2 regions of the Paenibacillus sp. NPDC058177 genome follow, and region 2 is predicted to be linked to the other one. Evidence: predicted binding sites of a transcription regulator. Region 2 holds the regulator's gene; the other holds the start of a gene.
The links. Region 2 encodes Rex, which represses fermentation and respiration genes when NADH is low (regulators of the CRP and FNR family bind a similar motif). Its sites were predicted from a motif close to TTGTGAAATATTTCACAA; they were not measured.
Positions count from the first base shown of each region.

Region 1: a site for Rex is predicted at 4,612-4,629, ahead of pflB (formate C-acetyltransferase). Genes of this name have one in related genera too.

Region 1 is NZ_JBHVVB010000002.1:212,872-220,661, reverse strand. Features, by position in the region: gene ACFVU8_RS11075 (ABC transporter substrate-binding protein) at 1-1,348, shown strand, start outside; gene adhE (bifunctional acetaldehyde-CoA/alcohol dehydrogenase) at 1,837-4,458, shown strand; gene pflB (formate C-acetyltransferase) at 4,715-6,976, shown strand; gene pflA (pyruvate formate-lyase-activating protein) at 7,188-7,790, shown strand, end outside.
Region 2 is NZ_JBHVVB010000001.1:22,556-30,345, reverse strand. Features, by position in the region: gene ACFVU8_RS00160 (AAA family ATPase) at 1-1,050, opposite strand, end outside; gene ACFVU8_RS00155 (hypothetical protein) at 1,043-1,585, opposite strand; gene ACFVU8_RS00150 (cell wall elongation regulator TseB-like domain-containing protein) at 2,815-3,333, opposite strand; gene ACFVU8_RS00145 (amidohydrolase) at 3,388-4,689, opposite strand; gene ACFVU8_RS00140 (redox-sensing transcriptional repressor Rex) at 4,676-5,329, opposite strand; gene dinG (ATP-dependent DNA helicase DinG) at 5,745-7,790, opposite strand, start outside.

The DNA.
Region 1 (7,790 bases), on a different contig from region 2:
AGCCCCAACGAATGCTGCAACAGACAATTCGAGCGGCACCGATGCAGCAGCTAAGGATGACATTACCCAAAGAAAAGTTACAATCAAGATTCACTATCCGACACCTGACCTTACAGAAATCAGAGCTCAGGAAGATGACAAAATTAAGCGTTTCCAAGCTGAATATCCAAATGTTGAAATCCTTAAGGATGACTGGCAGTACAACGTAAATGAAATCGGCATCAAAATGGCTGCCAACGAGGCACCAACGTTCTTCAATACCTTTGCTACAGAAGCTAAGTTCCTGGTTGAAAAGGGCTGGGTAGCTGATATCACAGATCTTTGGAACAACTATGAACACAAAGATGAAATTAACCCTGTCTTGCAGAATCAGTTCATCATTGATGGCAAAGTGTACGGCGTAACACAAAAAGGTTATGTCACCACTACAATGATCAACAAAAAGCTGCTTGATGAAAAAGGTGTAGCTGTTCCTCCACTTGACTGGACTTGGGACGATATGCTGAACACTGCCAAGGGCGCAGCTGATACTAAAAAAGGTATCTCTGGTATTGCTCCAATGGGTAAAGGTAATGAAGCTGGCTGGAACTGGACCAACTTCCTGTTCGAAGCAGGCGGAGAAATTCAAAATATTGACGGCGGTAAAGTTGTAGCTACATTCAACTCCGACGCTGGTGTGAAAGCACTGGACTTCTATAAGCAGCTTAGATGGGAAGCTAATGCTATTCCTCAAGACTGGGCACTTGGCTGGGGCGATGCTGTAGGCGCGTTCCAACAAAGCCGTACTGCAATGGTTATGGCCGGTTCTGACGGCGTTATCGAGCAAGCCCTGAACCAAGGTGGTTTGAAACCTGAAGAGGTGTTGACGTACCCAATGCCTGCAGCTGAAAAAGGCGGCAAGCACACAGGCGTACTTGGTGGCGACTATCTCGTAATCAACCCGAATGCAACGAAAGACGAGCAAGAAATGGCTTTCCGTTACATCACATTCGACTACTTCTCTGAAAAGGGTCTGGATGCACTTGATGCGGTAATCAAGCAACGTGAAGCAGACGGTAAATTCTTCATTCCGCCGCTTCTTGACTACTTCTCCGCTGATTCTGAATTCGGTAAGAAGACTAAAGCTGTCTATGATAAGTATACAAACGTCTACCAATACAATCCGGAAATCATGAACCTGCTGGACGGTAAGCCAGAAGCTCAGTACAATACTCAGGACTACTATGCAACAATGTCCAATGTCATTCAAGAGCTGTTCTCCAAAAAAGGAACGGATTCCAAAGCTCAGCTTGATGCTGCTGCTAAAACAGTCCAAGAGAAATTCTTCGACGGAATCAAAGTTCAATAATCAGACTTCAGCATAATTGCTGTAACTGAATAGCACGAACAAAGGGATGTCCCAGAAACCATGTGAATGGTGAGGGGCATCCCTTCGTATTATAGGATCAACGAGAGAGTACTGGTTGATCTTTTTTAATAGCCGTTTTTTGTTAGGTAGGTTTGAGATTGAAAAAGCGAGCAGGATTGGCACTGAGCGGGGAAGAGGGATTGTGAACCTTCTGTGATTCATGGAGTGTTGAATGAAGAGCAAGAGGTTTCTTTTTAGTTATAAATAACAAGGAATAGGCTGGGTAAAAGCCTAAAATCAGGGGAATTAAACGATTTTTTAAATAAAATATGGTTAAAATACCTGAATATGATTGAATGTAAGCGCTTTGAAACACGTCAAAAAAACTTTATACTTTGTGAAAGATTTCACTATACAAGACGAAAAGTATGTGATAATATGAACATGTAGAGAAAAACAACTCAAAAATTGACAGGAGGACGAGGGACATGGCAGTTAAAAATGAAGTGCCCGCCCAAGTGAAGCAACCAACAGCTGAGGAATATATTCAGACTTTGGTAGATAAAGCCAAGAAGGCTCAAGAAGCGTACATGCAGCTGGATCAAGAGCAAGTCAACACAATCGTTCATGCAATGGCGCTGGCAGGACTCGACAAGCACATGTATCTGGCGAAACTGGCCGTAGAAGAAACAGGTCGCGGAGTCTATGAAGACAAAATTACGAAGAACATTTTCGCAACAGAATATATCTGGCACGGAATTAAATATGACAAAACCGTAGGGGTCATCGAAGACAACTCCTACGAAAGTTTCCAAAAGATCGCCGAACCGGTCGGCATCGTTATGGGTATCACACCGGTAACCAATCCAACATCCACCACGATGTTTAAAGCTTTGATCGCCGCAAAGACACGTAATCCTATTATATTCGGTTTTCATCCATCTGCGCAAGAGTGTAGTGCAGCATCCGCCAAAATTCTACATGACGCAGCAGTGAAAGCTGGCGCACCTGAGAACTGTATCCAATGGATCGAATTGCCTACGATGGACAAAACCAACGCTTTGATGAACAACCCTGACGTTGCACTGATTCTGGCAACAGGCGGATCGGCGATGGTTAAAGCAGCTTATAGCTGTGGTAAACCGGCTCTGGGTGTAGGCCCTGGTAACGTGCCTGCCTTTATCGAGAAGAGTGCCAATATCGACCAAGCGGTAACTGACATCATTCTTTCCAAGACATTCGATAACGGTATGATTTGTGCATCCGAGCAAGCTGTTATTATTGAAGAAGCTATCTTCGATCAAGTGAAGAAGAAAATGATTGCGAACGGCTGTTACTTTGTTAACAAAGAAGAAGCTGGCAAGCTGACTTCCGGCGCAATGAACGTTGAAAAATGTGCAGTGAATCCGACAATTGTTGGCCAATCTGCAACGAAGATCGCGGAAATGTGCGGAATTCAAGTTCCAGCAGGCACTAAAATTCTGGTAGCTGAACTTGAAGGTGTAGGTACAAAATTCCCGCTGTCTGCAGAGAAGCTTAGCCCGGTACTTGCTTGCTATAAAGTTAAAAATGCTGATCAAGGTATCGAACGTGCTGCCGAGATCGTTGAGTTCGGAGGCATGGGCCACAGCTCGGCTATCCACTCCAACAATGAAGAAGTGATCATGAAATTCTCGAACCGTCTGCAAACCGGACGTATTCTGGTAAACTCGCCATCAACACACGGTGCCATCGGCGATATTTACAACACTAATATCCCTTCGCTGACCCTGGGCTGCGGATCTTACGGACGCAACTCGGTATCGCAAAACGTGACTGCCATCAATCTGATCAACGTGAAAAGGGTGAATCGTCGTACCGTGAATATGCAATGGTTTAAAGTACCCGACAAGATCTATTTCGAAAAAGGTGCAACTCAATACCTTGCCAAAATGCCTGATATTACACGTGTTGCAATTATCACTGACCCTATGATGGTGAAGCTGGGTTATGTGGAAAGAGTTGAACACTACTTGCGTCAACGTCAAACACCAGTAGCCATCGAAGTGTTCTCGGAAGTAGAACCAGATCCATCGACAACTACAGTGGAAAAAGGTACAGCTATGATGAACAGATTCCAGCCGGACTGCATCATTGCACTTGGCGGCGGTTCCCCTATGGACGCAGCTAAAGGTATGTGGTTGTTCTATGAACACCCAGACGCTGACTTTAACGGTCTGAAACAAAAATTCATGGATATCCGTAAACGGGTCTACAAGTTCCCTAAACTGGGTAACAAAGCTAAATTCGTTGCCATTCCTACCACTTCGGGTACGGGTTCGGAAGTTACTTCTTTCGCGGTTATCACGGATAAAACAACTGAAAAACACACCAAATATCCTTTGGCTGACTATGAGCTCACACCTGATGTAGCTATCATTGATCCAGAGTTCGTATACAGCTTGCCAAAAACTGCTGTTGCTGATACAGGTATGGACGTTTTGACCCATGCGATTGAAGCCTATGTGTCGGTTATGGCTAGTGACTACTCCGATGGTCTGGCCATCAAAGCTATCCAGCTCGTATTCCAATACCTGGAGAAATCGGCACTGGAAGCTGATCCACTGGCCCGTGAGAAAATGCACAATGCTTCCACGCTTGCTGGTATGGCGTTTGCCAACGCGTTCCTGGGCATTAACCACAGCTTGGCGCACAAATGGGGCGGTCAATATCACACGGCTCATGGTCGCACCAATGCGATTCTTATGCCACACGTTATCCGCTACAATGCCAAGAAACCAACGAAGTTTGCTTCGTTCCCTAAATATTCGCACTTCGTTGCTGATGAGCGCTATGCAGAAATCGCCCGTATTTTGGGACTGCCAGCTCGTACCACTGAAGAAGGGGTTACCAGCTTGATCAATGCTATCCGCGACATGAACAAAAAGCTGGGTATTGAGGAGTCGTTCCAACAGCTGGGCTTTGATCCTAAGGATTTCGAATCGCGTGTTGACTATCTGGCTGACCGTGCATTCGAAGACCAATGTACAACTGCCAATCCAAAAATGCCGCTTGTCAGCGAGCTTGCAGACGTATACCGCAATGCTTTCTACGGAAAATTTGACAACTAATACCAAGGGTTTAAGCTAAGAATTCTGTTCCTTGAGAAACTGGATGCTAGTGACAAATATCACCGAAAAGGTGATATTTGTCACAGTCCTTTTTCAGAAAATAAACTAAAATATTTATATAAACAAACAACGATCCCAGTTGTAAAATCACTTTTGTGAATTTTATAACAACCATTAGATGGGGTCGCGAGACACGGGATTAACCTTCAAGCCCGCGATCTCTACAATACTATAAATATAGATGGAGGGATTTAGCATGTCGGTGATTGAAAAAGATGTACAAGAAGTGAAGTCGGGTTGGCGCGGTTTTACAAAAGGTAAATGGTCCAGAAAAGTTAACGTGAATGACTTTATTGAGAAGAATATTACCCCTTACCTGGGCAAGGAAGATTTCCTCGCCGGAGCTACTGAGAATACCAAAGAGCTGTGGAAAATTGTTTCTGAAATGACTAAACGGGAAATTGCCAACGGCGGTGTGCTTGATGTAGATGTGAACACTGTATCTACGATCGTCTCGCACAATCCTGGTTACATTGACAAAGACAAGGAGCAAATTGTCGGCGTTCAGACAGACGCGCCTTTCAAACGTTCCATCCAACCGTTCGGTGGTATTAAAATGATGATCGATGCCTGCAACGCATACGGATTTGAACTTCCGCAAGGCATTGTCGACATGTTCACGAACATTCGCAAAACGCATAACCAAGGCGTATTTGATGCATATACAGATGAAATGAGAGCAGCGCGCAGAGCGGGTATCATTACCGGTCTTCCTGATGCTTACGGCCGTGGCCGGATCATTGGTGACTATCGCCGCGTAGCGCTTTACGGAATTGATTTCTTGGTCAACGAAAAGAAACAAGATCTCAAGAATCTTGAAGTAGATGCCATGAGCGAATCCGTAATTCGTCTTCGGGAAGAGGTCTCCGAACAGATCCGCGCACTGGGTGAACTGAAGAAGATGGCAGCTATGCACGGCTTTGATATCTCCAAGCCAGCTAACACTGCCAAAGAAGCTTTCCAATGGGTGTACTTCGGATATCTTGCAGCAATCAAAGAACAAAACGGTGCGGCAATGTCCCTTGGACGCGTATCCTCTTTCCTTGATATCTATGTTGAGCGCGATATCGCAGAAGGTATTTTGACCGAAGAACAAGCACAAGAGTTAACAGACCATTTTGTAATGAAATTGCGTATCGTTAAATTCCTGCGCACACCTGACTATAATGAACTGTTCAGTGGTGACCCTACCTGGGTTACAGAATCCATTGGCGGTATGTCCGTAGATGGTACAACACGCGTTACTAAGAACAGCTTCCGTTTCCTGCACACCCTGTACAACCTGGGACCTGCACCGGAACCGAACTTGACTGTACTGTGGTCCGAGAAATTGCCTGAAGGCTTCAAGAAATATTGTGCCAAGGTATCCATCGAGACCAGTTCCATTCAATACGAGAATGATGATCTGATGCGTCCGATCTATGGCGATGACTACGGTATTGCATGTTGTGTATCTGCAATGCGCATTGGTAAACAAATGCAATTCTTCGGCGCACGTGCCAACCTGGCAAAAGCACTGTTGTATGCTATCAATGGTGGTGTTGATGAAAAATCCGGCGTGCAAGTTGGACCTGAGCTTCCGCGCATCACTTCCGATGTTCTTGATTATGAAGAAGTAATGAAACGTTTCAAACCAATGATGGAGTGGCTGGCTAAGCTGTACATGAACACGCTGAACGTCATTCACTACATGCACGATAAATATTCCTACGAGCGTATTGAAATGGCTTTGCATGACCGCGATATTCTGCGGACCATGGCTTGTGGTATCGCCGGTTTGTCTGTTGCAGCCGACTCCCTGAGCGCCATCAAATATGCCAAGGTTAGACCGGTACGTAACGAACAAGGTATTGCCATTGATTTTGAAATCGAAGGTGAATTCCCTTGCTACGGTAACAATGACGATGCCGTAGACAGCATCGCGGTAGATTTGGTTGAATCCTTCATGACAATGATTCGCAAAAACACAACTTACCGTGATTCCTTGCCGACACAATCGGTACTGACCATCACTTCTAACGTTGTGTATGGTAAGAAGACAGGTACTACACCTGACGGACGTAAAAAAGGCGAGCCATTCGCACCGGGTGCTAACCCAATGCACGGCCGTGATAAGAAGGGCGCCCTGGCATCCCTGAGCTCTGTTGCCAAACTGCCTTACGAGGATAGCCTGGACGGAATCTCCAACACCTTCTCCATCGTGCCTAAGGCATTGGGTAAGGAAGAAGAAGGCCGTAAATCCAACCTGGTATCCATGCTTGACGGATACTTCGGCAGCAAGGGTCACCACCTGAACGTCAACGTGTTCGCCCGCGAACAGTTGATGGATGCTATGGAACATCCAGAGAACTACCCACAATTGACCATTCGTGTATCCGGCTATGCAGTTAACTTCATCAAGCTGACCCGCGAACAACAATTGGATGTAATCAACCGTACGTTCCATGGTTCGATGTAAGACGATAACGAAATTGCTTTGGCTTTAGCTATATCATTATGATACTCGCAAGGAGATGCCGCCCTTGTCACAAGGGCGGTAAAATCTTGTTCTCAATTGGTTAAAATTTTAAATTTCGGGACCGCGATTTTAGGTGACAACAGTCTTTAAGGACAGGGACCTTCTTCGGAAGGAGAGGCTGTGGTCAGTCGTGGAGAAAGGATGACTCCTAATGATTAAAGGTCGCATACACTCCTTGGAAACCTTTGGAACCGTTGACGGGCCTGGCATTCGATTTGTTTTGTTCATGCAAGGCTGTCTGTTGAAATGCCAATATTGTCATAATCCAGATACATGGGCATTGGATGAGGGCAAGGAAATGAGCCTGGAAGAGGTTCTGGCTGAGATAGAGCCTTACTTGAACTATTACCGTACGTCCGGAGGTGGCTTGACCGTATCCGGCGGAGAGCCAACGCTGCAGGCCCATTTCGTAAAGCAACTGTTCACGGAAGTGAAGAAACGCTGGAATCTGCACACCACACTGGATAGCAATGGCTACAATGAAGGTGATAAGATTAATGATCTGCTGGATGTGACAGATCTGGTGATGCTGGATCTTAAGCATATCGATGACGAAGCCCACATCAAGCTAACGGGCAAATCCAATGAGCGGACACTGAAGCTCGCACGCTGGTTGTCAGATCATGATCGCAAAATGTGGATCCGGCACGTCTATGTTCCTGGCATTCATGACCGGGAAGAGGATCTGTTGAATCTTGGTCGCTTCATCGGCAGCCTGAATGGGGTAGAGAAGTTCGAGATCCTGCCATACCAC
Region 2 (7,790 bases):
CGGGCGCAGCAGTTCGGCCATGATCGCATGTCCCAGCTCATGAATAGCCACGCGTTTCTTCTCTTCCAGATTAGTCTCGCGGTCTGTCTTCTCACCCATCATCACCTTGTCGATGGCCATGGACAAATGACGATGCTCCACCTCTGTCAGATTTTCACGCATCATGTAGATGGCCGCTTCGTTCATCACACTTTCGAGTTGGGCACCAGAGAACCCATAAGCTTCCTCGGCGATTTTATCAAGACTCACTTCAGCGCTCAGCGGCTTGTTCTTGGCATGTAGAGCCAGAATCGATCTGCGGCCCTTGATATCAGGCATATCCACCTGGATATGCCGGTCGAACCGGCCTGGGCGCAGCAGCGCCGAATCTAGCATTTCCTTGCGGTTCGTAGCAGCCACCAGGAGAATGCGCGGAGTCTCATTGTTATAGATACCGTCCATTTCCGTGAGCAACTGATTCAGTGTCTGGTCATATTCACGCTGCTGCCCGCCTTCACGCTTACCGCCAATAACGTCAATTTCGTCGATAAAAATAATCGCGCTCTGCTTGTTCTCCTTCACAGCCCGAGCACGGGCGTCGCGGAACAAATCACGGATACGCCCTGCACCTACCCCGACATACATTTCAACAAACTCACTGCCGGAGGCGGCAACGAATACTGAATTCGTATAGTGTGCAGCTGCTTTAGCCATCAGTGTCTTCCCGGTTCCCGGAGGACCGGTCAGCAGGATGCCCTTGAGTGGGCGAATCCCGAACTTGCTGATCTCTTCGTGACGAATCAGAAAATCCAGTGCTTCACGCAGCTCCTGCTTGGCATTATCCTGGCCGCCGATTTCTTCAAAAGTCAGCTTGGACGGCCCGTCCTTCTTGCGCTTCTTCTCCGCTCCGGCACCAACAGCGATCCCGCCACGCATATGTGCTATCAGCAGCAGCGCACCGATCATGCCAGCCGCAATAATGACCGGAAAAATATTAATTCCAACAAACACCATAAAAATTAACACCACAGGAATAAATCCTACCAGTACTTCTTTAGTCCATTTAGGCATTGTTCCAAACCCCCATCTTGGCCGGCTTGCGCGGCAGAATAATGAATTTGCTATCTTTGCCGCTGCTCAGGCTTACATAGACATTGCTATCGTCAATCTCTGTCGTTGCAACAACACCCTTGTATTCCGTATGACTCTCCTTCAATCCGTCAAGCGTCGACGGAATCAATGTATATTTACCGCTCTCCATGGCTTCTGCCACTGAGAACATTGCTTTATTCCAATAATCATCCAGCATTGCGCTGGAGTGCTGATCGACATCAAGCTTCAATGTGCGGCCGTTGATAGCCGATTTGCCTTCGGTCGAAACATATTGAACCAGTTCACGCATTTTCGTGCCCGGCTTAAGATCGAGTTTCAAAGTCACCTGATCGCGGTTAATAGTAATCTGAGACTTGTTGACACCTTCATAGCCAGCCACTATCTTTTGGAGCGGTTCCTGAATCACAAATTCACGATAGAGAAACCATCCACCAAATAACAAGGCAGCTGTCAACAGTGACGTTAGCAGTACAGGTACAAGACGCAGTTTCAAGAAACGTCCTCCTCTCGATGATTACAACAAGTATATGAATACGTCCCGGTATGCGATGATCCCTATGATCAGGGATTCAATTCGGCATGCCCTCTTGAATACAAATAGTAGTATATCACAGGTGTATATACGAAAACGAAAAAAAGTGTGAATATATTTAAAATTTTTGATTCTAATTTTTACAGATTTATCTAACCTTTTTTATTATTTATCGACAAAGCTCGCCCCAGAACTTAGTTCTGGGGCTTATTTTGATAAAAATATCTACCCGTAAATCTGACATCTGCATCTATACGAATTATCGATGATATACTAATAGATATAATTACATCGACTAATTTGATATACGATAGTCAATACGAAATTATATACTTTACGAACAAAAGAAAGTAACAAAAGAAAATAAAAAAATCAGCAAAAGAAATTAACAAAAACTAAGAGGAGCAAAGGGGAAGTTTGGAACTGTAGGAGTATCTGTAGGAGTATCTGTAGGAGTATCTGTAGGAGTATCTGTAGGAGTATCTGTAGGAGCGGAACGTTCGCCTGAAAGCTTACATAAGAATGGTTCGGCGGGAATGATTTTTACGTGGGAATGATTTCGCGGGAACGGTTCCATGAATATATTTACAAATGTAAACATCCACCCAGAATTTCACTTTCCACAATATGTAATGCATTATAATTATCTTTCATCGGCTCTCATTGGCTGTGGCCTATTTCAACCGATATTCCCCCACACCAATCGTTTTAACAGCGAGAAAAATAGTCCATCTCCCTAATTAGCAGCATTTTTGTACCTTATTTTTCTTGAATATAAAGAAATGAGGAAAATAAGGGCATTATTGTATCTTATTTTTCGAAAAAGCATCGCTGGACGAGTATTCTGGAAGATTTAAGGTACAATATTGCACTTAATTCCTATTAACTCTTAGCTGCAGAGAATTTAAGGTACAAAAATGCCGTTAATTCACTACGGGGATTCTTAATTATAGACTCTCTTTTGTCCTGGCCTAGTTTGTTATTTTAATACGTTCCAAATAGATCCATGAATTCTCGTGAAAATCGTCGTTAAGCAATCTCGTTATTGATACTCATCAGACAACATATCAAACCCTAATCAAAACGCAAACAAGCGAAACCGCCATCCGGTTCGCTTGTTTGTTTTTTCTTAAATCACACTTAACTTCCCCTTACTTTTATCCGCAAAGAGAGCCCAATGAGGTTCAGTCTCAGCGCTTCGGCAAACTGAAACGCCCTCCGATAGGCGTTCCGTCAGAAAAGCGGTAGAACTGATAATAATAACGATCTCCTTGTTCATAAAAAAGCTGCCAGGCATATTCCCCGTTATACACACCCGGGAGCAGCCTTTGAATCTTAATATCCGGAAGCTGTGCGCTGATGATGGACCTGATTTTAGCCTCCGATGTGCCCTTGCTCAGTTCTTCGCTGAATACCACATTGTCGCCCTCAGCAACTTTACCGTCCGTTGTAAAGCGAACCCACACCATGAGCTCGGTACCCGCCTCATTTTTCCCTGTCAGCACCCAATACACCGAGTTTTCATCCCAGACCGATTTCTGGGCCTTCTCCATTAGAGTCAAGCCCGCACGGCTCTTGGCGACTTCCTTTGCTGCATCCCGTTCTTTCCATTGGTCTTTCATGATAAAGGCGTAGAACTGAATTAGGCCGAGCAGCAAGAGCAGAAACACTGCCACTCCTATCAGGATCCATTTTTTCCTCTTTTTCAAGTTACAGCTTCCTTTCTACTTGTTCCGCGGCGGTGATGCCTATTCCTCGCCTGTCTACCGCTTCAACAGACCTTCAAAAGTTTCCTGTGCCTTGCGTCTGATAGCCTCTTCATCCAACGTTAGGCACTCCCCGTTCTTCACAATCTGCTTTCCGTTCACCCAGACATGGAGCACGTCTTTAGCACTGGCAGAATATACCGCATGTGAGAGCAGATCCGTATGTGGCAGGAGGTGCGGCTGGTCGATATCAATGGCAATAAAATCAGCCTTCATGCCGGGAGCAAGTCGGCCCACACCATCCAGGAAAAGTGACTTCGCACCGTACTCCGTAGCCATCAGCATGGCTTCTGAAGCCGGAACAGCTGTGGGATCACCGCTGAATCCTTTATGGATAAGAGCTGCCAGACGCATCTCTTCAAACAAGTCCAGATTGTTGTTGCTGGCTGCACTATCCGTGCCAAGCGATACGGTGACACCTGCATTCAGCAGGTCGATAACCCGGGCAATGCCGCTAGCCAGCTTCAGGTTGCTCCCAGGGTTATGGGAGACCCCGACATGGTGACGGGCCAGAATCCCGATCTCCTCGTCATTCAAATGCACACCATGCGCGACTAGCGATGGTCGTGTAAACATGCCTAGCTTCTCCAAGTGTTCGACAGGGCGCAGTCCGTATTCCTCTACGTTCTGCTCCACTTCCCGCTTCGTCTCCGACATATGCGTATGCAGCGGCAGATCCAGGTCATTGGACGCCTGTACGAACTTGACGAAAAACTCCGGCGGGCAAGTATAAGGAGAATGCGGGGACAGCATCGTTGTAATTCTGCCGTCTGCCTTGCCATGCCAGTCGCGAGCGAACCGGACAGCATCAGCCAGCTTCACATCCTGTACCTCCGGCGGACATAGACCGATAACGCCGCGTGTCAGAACTCCTCGCATGCCGGACTGCTCCGTAATCTCAGCTACCCGGTCCATTTTGTCATACATGTCCAAAAAGGTCGTCGTGCCGCCCTTCATCATTTCAAGTATGGATAACGAGCTTCCCCAGTAGATATCATCCGGGGTAAACTTGCCCTCCATTGGCCACATTTTCTCCTGCATCCAGACCTGAAGAGTCCGGTCATCACCATAGCCGCGCAGCAGCGACATCGCCGCATGACCATGGGTATTCACCAGACCAGGCATGAACAGCAGACGGCTGCCATCGATCACTTGCAGCTCTTCTTCAAGGCACGGCTCTTCTTCGCCTATGTATGTGATGAGATCATTCTCAATGATCATACAGCCGTTCAACACAGACAGAGGAGACCCAGGCACAAGAAACTTCCCGTTACGGATAAGAATCTTACTGCTGCTCATGCCCAATCTCCTCCTTTCCATCTTGCAAATAATAAGCCAGGCTCTGCAAATCGGTTGTGAAGTCGGCCGCATGAACACGGATATGCGCTGGCGTTTTTAGAATTACAGGTGCAAAGTTCAAAATCGCTTCAATACCGGATTCCACCAGGATATCAGCTACATTCTGCGCTTCGGTATCCGGTACAGTAATAATGCCGATACGGATGCCCTGCTCACGGATAGTGCTGCCCAGATCCTTCATGGGTTGTACAATGAGTGAGTTGATTTTCTGACCTACCTTGGGATCATAAGAATCAAAAATAGCGGTTATTTTCATCGTGTCCTTCAAGTAAGCATTGTAGTTGGACAAGGCATGTCCAAGATTACCGGCGCCTACCAGAGCCACGTTAATTTGCTGATCCAGTTTCAGTATATGGCGGATCTTCTCAATGAGATAAGATACATCATAACCGATACCTTTACGGCCGAAGTCGCCAAAATAAGCCAGATCCTTACGGATCTGGGCGGGGTTAAGATCCAGCTTCTGACCAAGTTCTTGAGAAGAAACTGTCGAGATTTCACGTTTTTGGAGATCGTTGAGGAATCGCAGGTATACAGGAAGTCTGCGTACCACCGCCTCCGAGATTTTATCCGATTTCATGTTTTCTCCTCCTAGATTAAGTGAAATAAAGATTCAAACAGAAGACAAAGCGTTACTCTGGTGAAGTTAAGGCTATAAGTCGCAAATCCATCTTCCCCAATATCCGCTTTCTTAAACCAGTGAAAAATGGCTCTGTTTCCCCAACTAACAGTATTTTTGTACCTTATTTTTCTTGAAAAATGCTAAAAAAGGATGATAAGGGCATTATTGTATCTTATATTTCAAAAAAGCACTCCGAAAGCGTATTACGGAAGATTTAAGGTACATTATTGCTCTTAATTTAAATTCACCCTTAACTTCAGACTTATTAGGGTACAAAAATGCCGTTAATTACACTTCGGAGATCATTAATGTGTTCTATATAGATTAATCCGATTGTTGAAAATAACGCATTACACAAGGAATGAAAGGGGCATTATTTGCCCCCTTCCTCCAGCCATTCTGCAATTCGGGGAACCATTTGCTCGGTCTTCATATGCTCCATCTTGGGACCGGGCAGCGAATACAGAAAATATTTACCGTAATAGGATTCAATCACCCTGGTATCATAAACAATAACGATCCCCCGGTCTTGTGCCGTCCGAACGAGACGGCCGAAGCCCTGCTTGAAGCGGATAACCGCCTGCGGCACGGAGAGCTTCATGAACGGGTTCTTCTTCTGCGCCTGTAGCAGCTCAGCCTTAGCCTCCGCAAGCGGATGATTCGGCGGCTGAAACGGCAGTCTGACGATGGCCAGGCAGGTTAGAGCCTCGCCCGGAATATCTACGCCTTCCCAGAAGCTGCTTGTGCCAAGCAACACAGAAGCGTTGCTGTCCTGGAAACGGCGGATCAGCTTGCTACGGCTTCCACCTTCGACTCCCTGGCCCAGTACACTGATATCCTGTGAAGCCAGAGCTTCCTTCAGGGGATCATAGACCTGGCGCAGCATACGGTAAGAAGTGAACAGCACCAGCATCCGTCCGCGTGTGATTACCGCAGCCTCCGCCAGTGATTGCACCAGCGTGTCCACAAAGCGGGCATCGCCTATGCTGCCCTTAACGCTCGGGAAGTCGCGCGGAATGACCAGCAGGGCCTGTTCACGGTACTTGAACGGAGAAGGCAGCAGCGAGGTCATCAGACGCCCCTGCTCCGCTGCCTCTCCGAGCCCCAGATTGTCAATCATGAATTGGAATGATTTATCGACCGACAATGTGGCCGAGGTCAGCACGATGCTGTTCTTCTTGTCGAAGAACAGCTCCTTAAGCTGGGCACTGACATCGACAGGCACCGCATAGAGTTGCAGGGACTTGCTGCGATAATTAGTGCTGGCTTCCAGCCAATAGACAACATTCACGTCGTTCAGATTCATAAAGAAGCGCACCTGTTCGCGAATGGCGCCCAAATCCTTAAAGAGACCCCCAAGATCGGTCACCAGACTGTCCGAGCTGGACTGACCCTCCTGTTCACGCATCTCGCTCAGCATCTTCTCACCCTTACGGATGACTTCGCTGAGGCTCAGGTGCATTGTATTCTCTAATGCCGCCAGCTCTTCCCAGTCCTTCGGCTTGCTTCCCGGCTGGAGACGAAGCACAAGCTGTCCCGCTTCCCCTGCGGCCGCATCGCTGCGCTCCGGCAGGAGAGTGTACAGCCTCTCGCTTAATACATCCCATGTCTCCTTCACCGTAAGCAAGTCCGGATAAAGCCTGTCAATGATGACACTCCATTCGGAAGCCTGCTCGCTACCGGAAGTTTGCAGAATCTGACGCAAGGCCGGAAGCTGTCCGTTACGGCTGTCCTTGTAGAGTCTACCGAGAGTATGTGACACTGTGAAATGCTTCATGTGCATGCCGAGATGCTTCCCGGCTACATCCTCCAGATGATGGGCCTCATCAATAACCAGATGCTCATAGGCTGGCAACAATTGATGTCCAGCCTTCACATCTGCAAACAGCTTGGAATGGTTCGTAATTACCACGTCCGCAATACCGGCCTCATGCTTGGCCCGGTGGTAATAGCACTTGCGGAACCAAGGGCAAGCACGGCCCAGGCACGAATCGGTGTCGCTTGCTACCGTCTCCCAGAAATCCCCGCCGCGTCCGCCGAGGTTCAGCTCCTCGTCATCCCCGGATTCACTCTGAGTCAGCCACACGATCATCTGCGCGGCAATGATGGCATCTTCCCTCGGACTCGTAAAGTCCCTTTTATTTATTTTATGTTCAAACTTGCGCAGACACAAATAGTGCCCTCTTCCCTTGAAGATAGCAGCCTTGAACGGAAATGGTACAACTTCGGTCAGCAGCGGAATATCGCGCTCCCGGAGCTGGTCTTGCAGATTAATGGTATGAGTGCTGACCATGACCTTTTGCTCGCTGCGAACGCTCTGATAAATTGCCGGAAGCAGATAACCCAGCGACTTGCCGGTTCCCGTCCCTGCCTCAATCAGCAGGTGCTTGTCCTCGGAAAGTGCGGTTATAACCTCGTT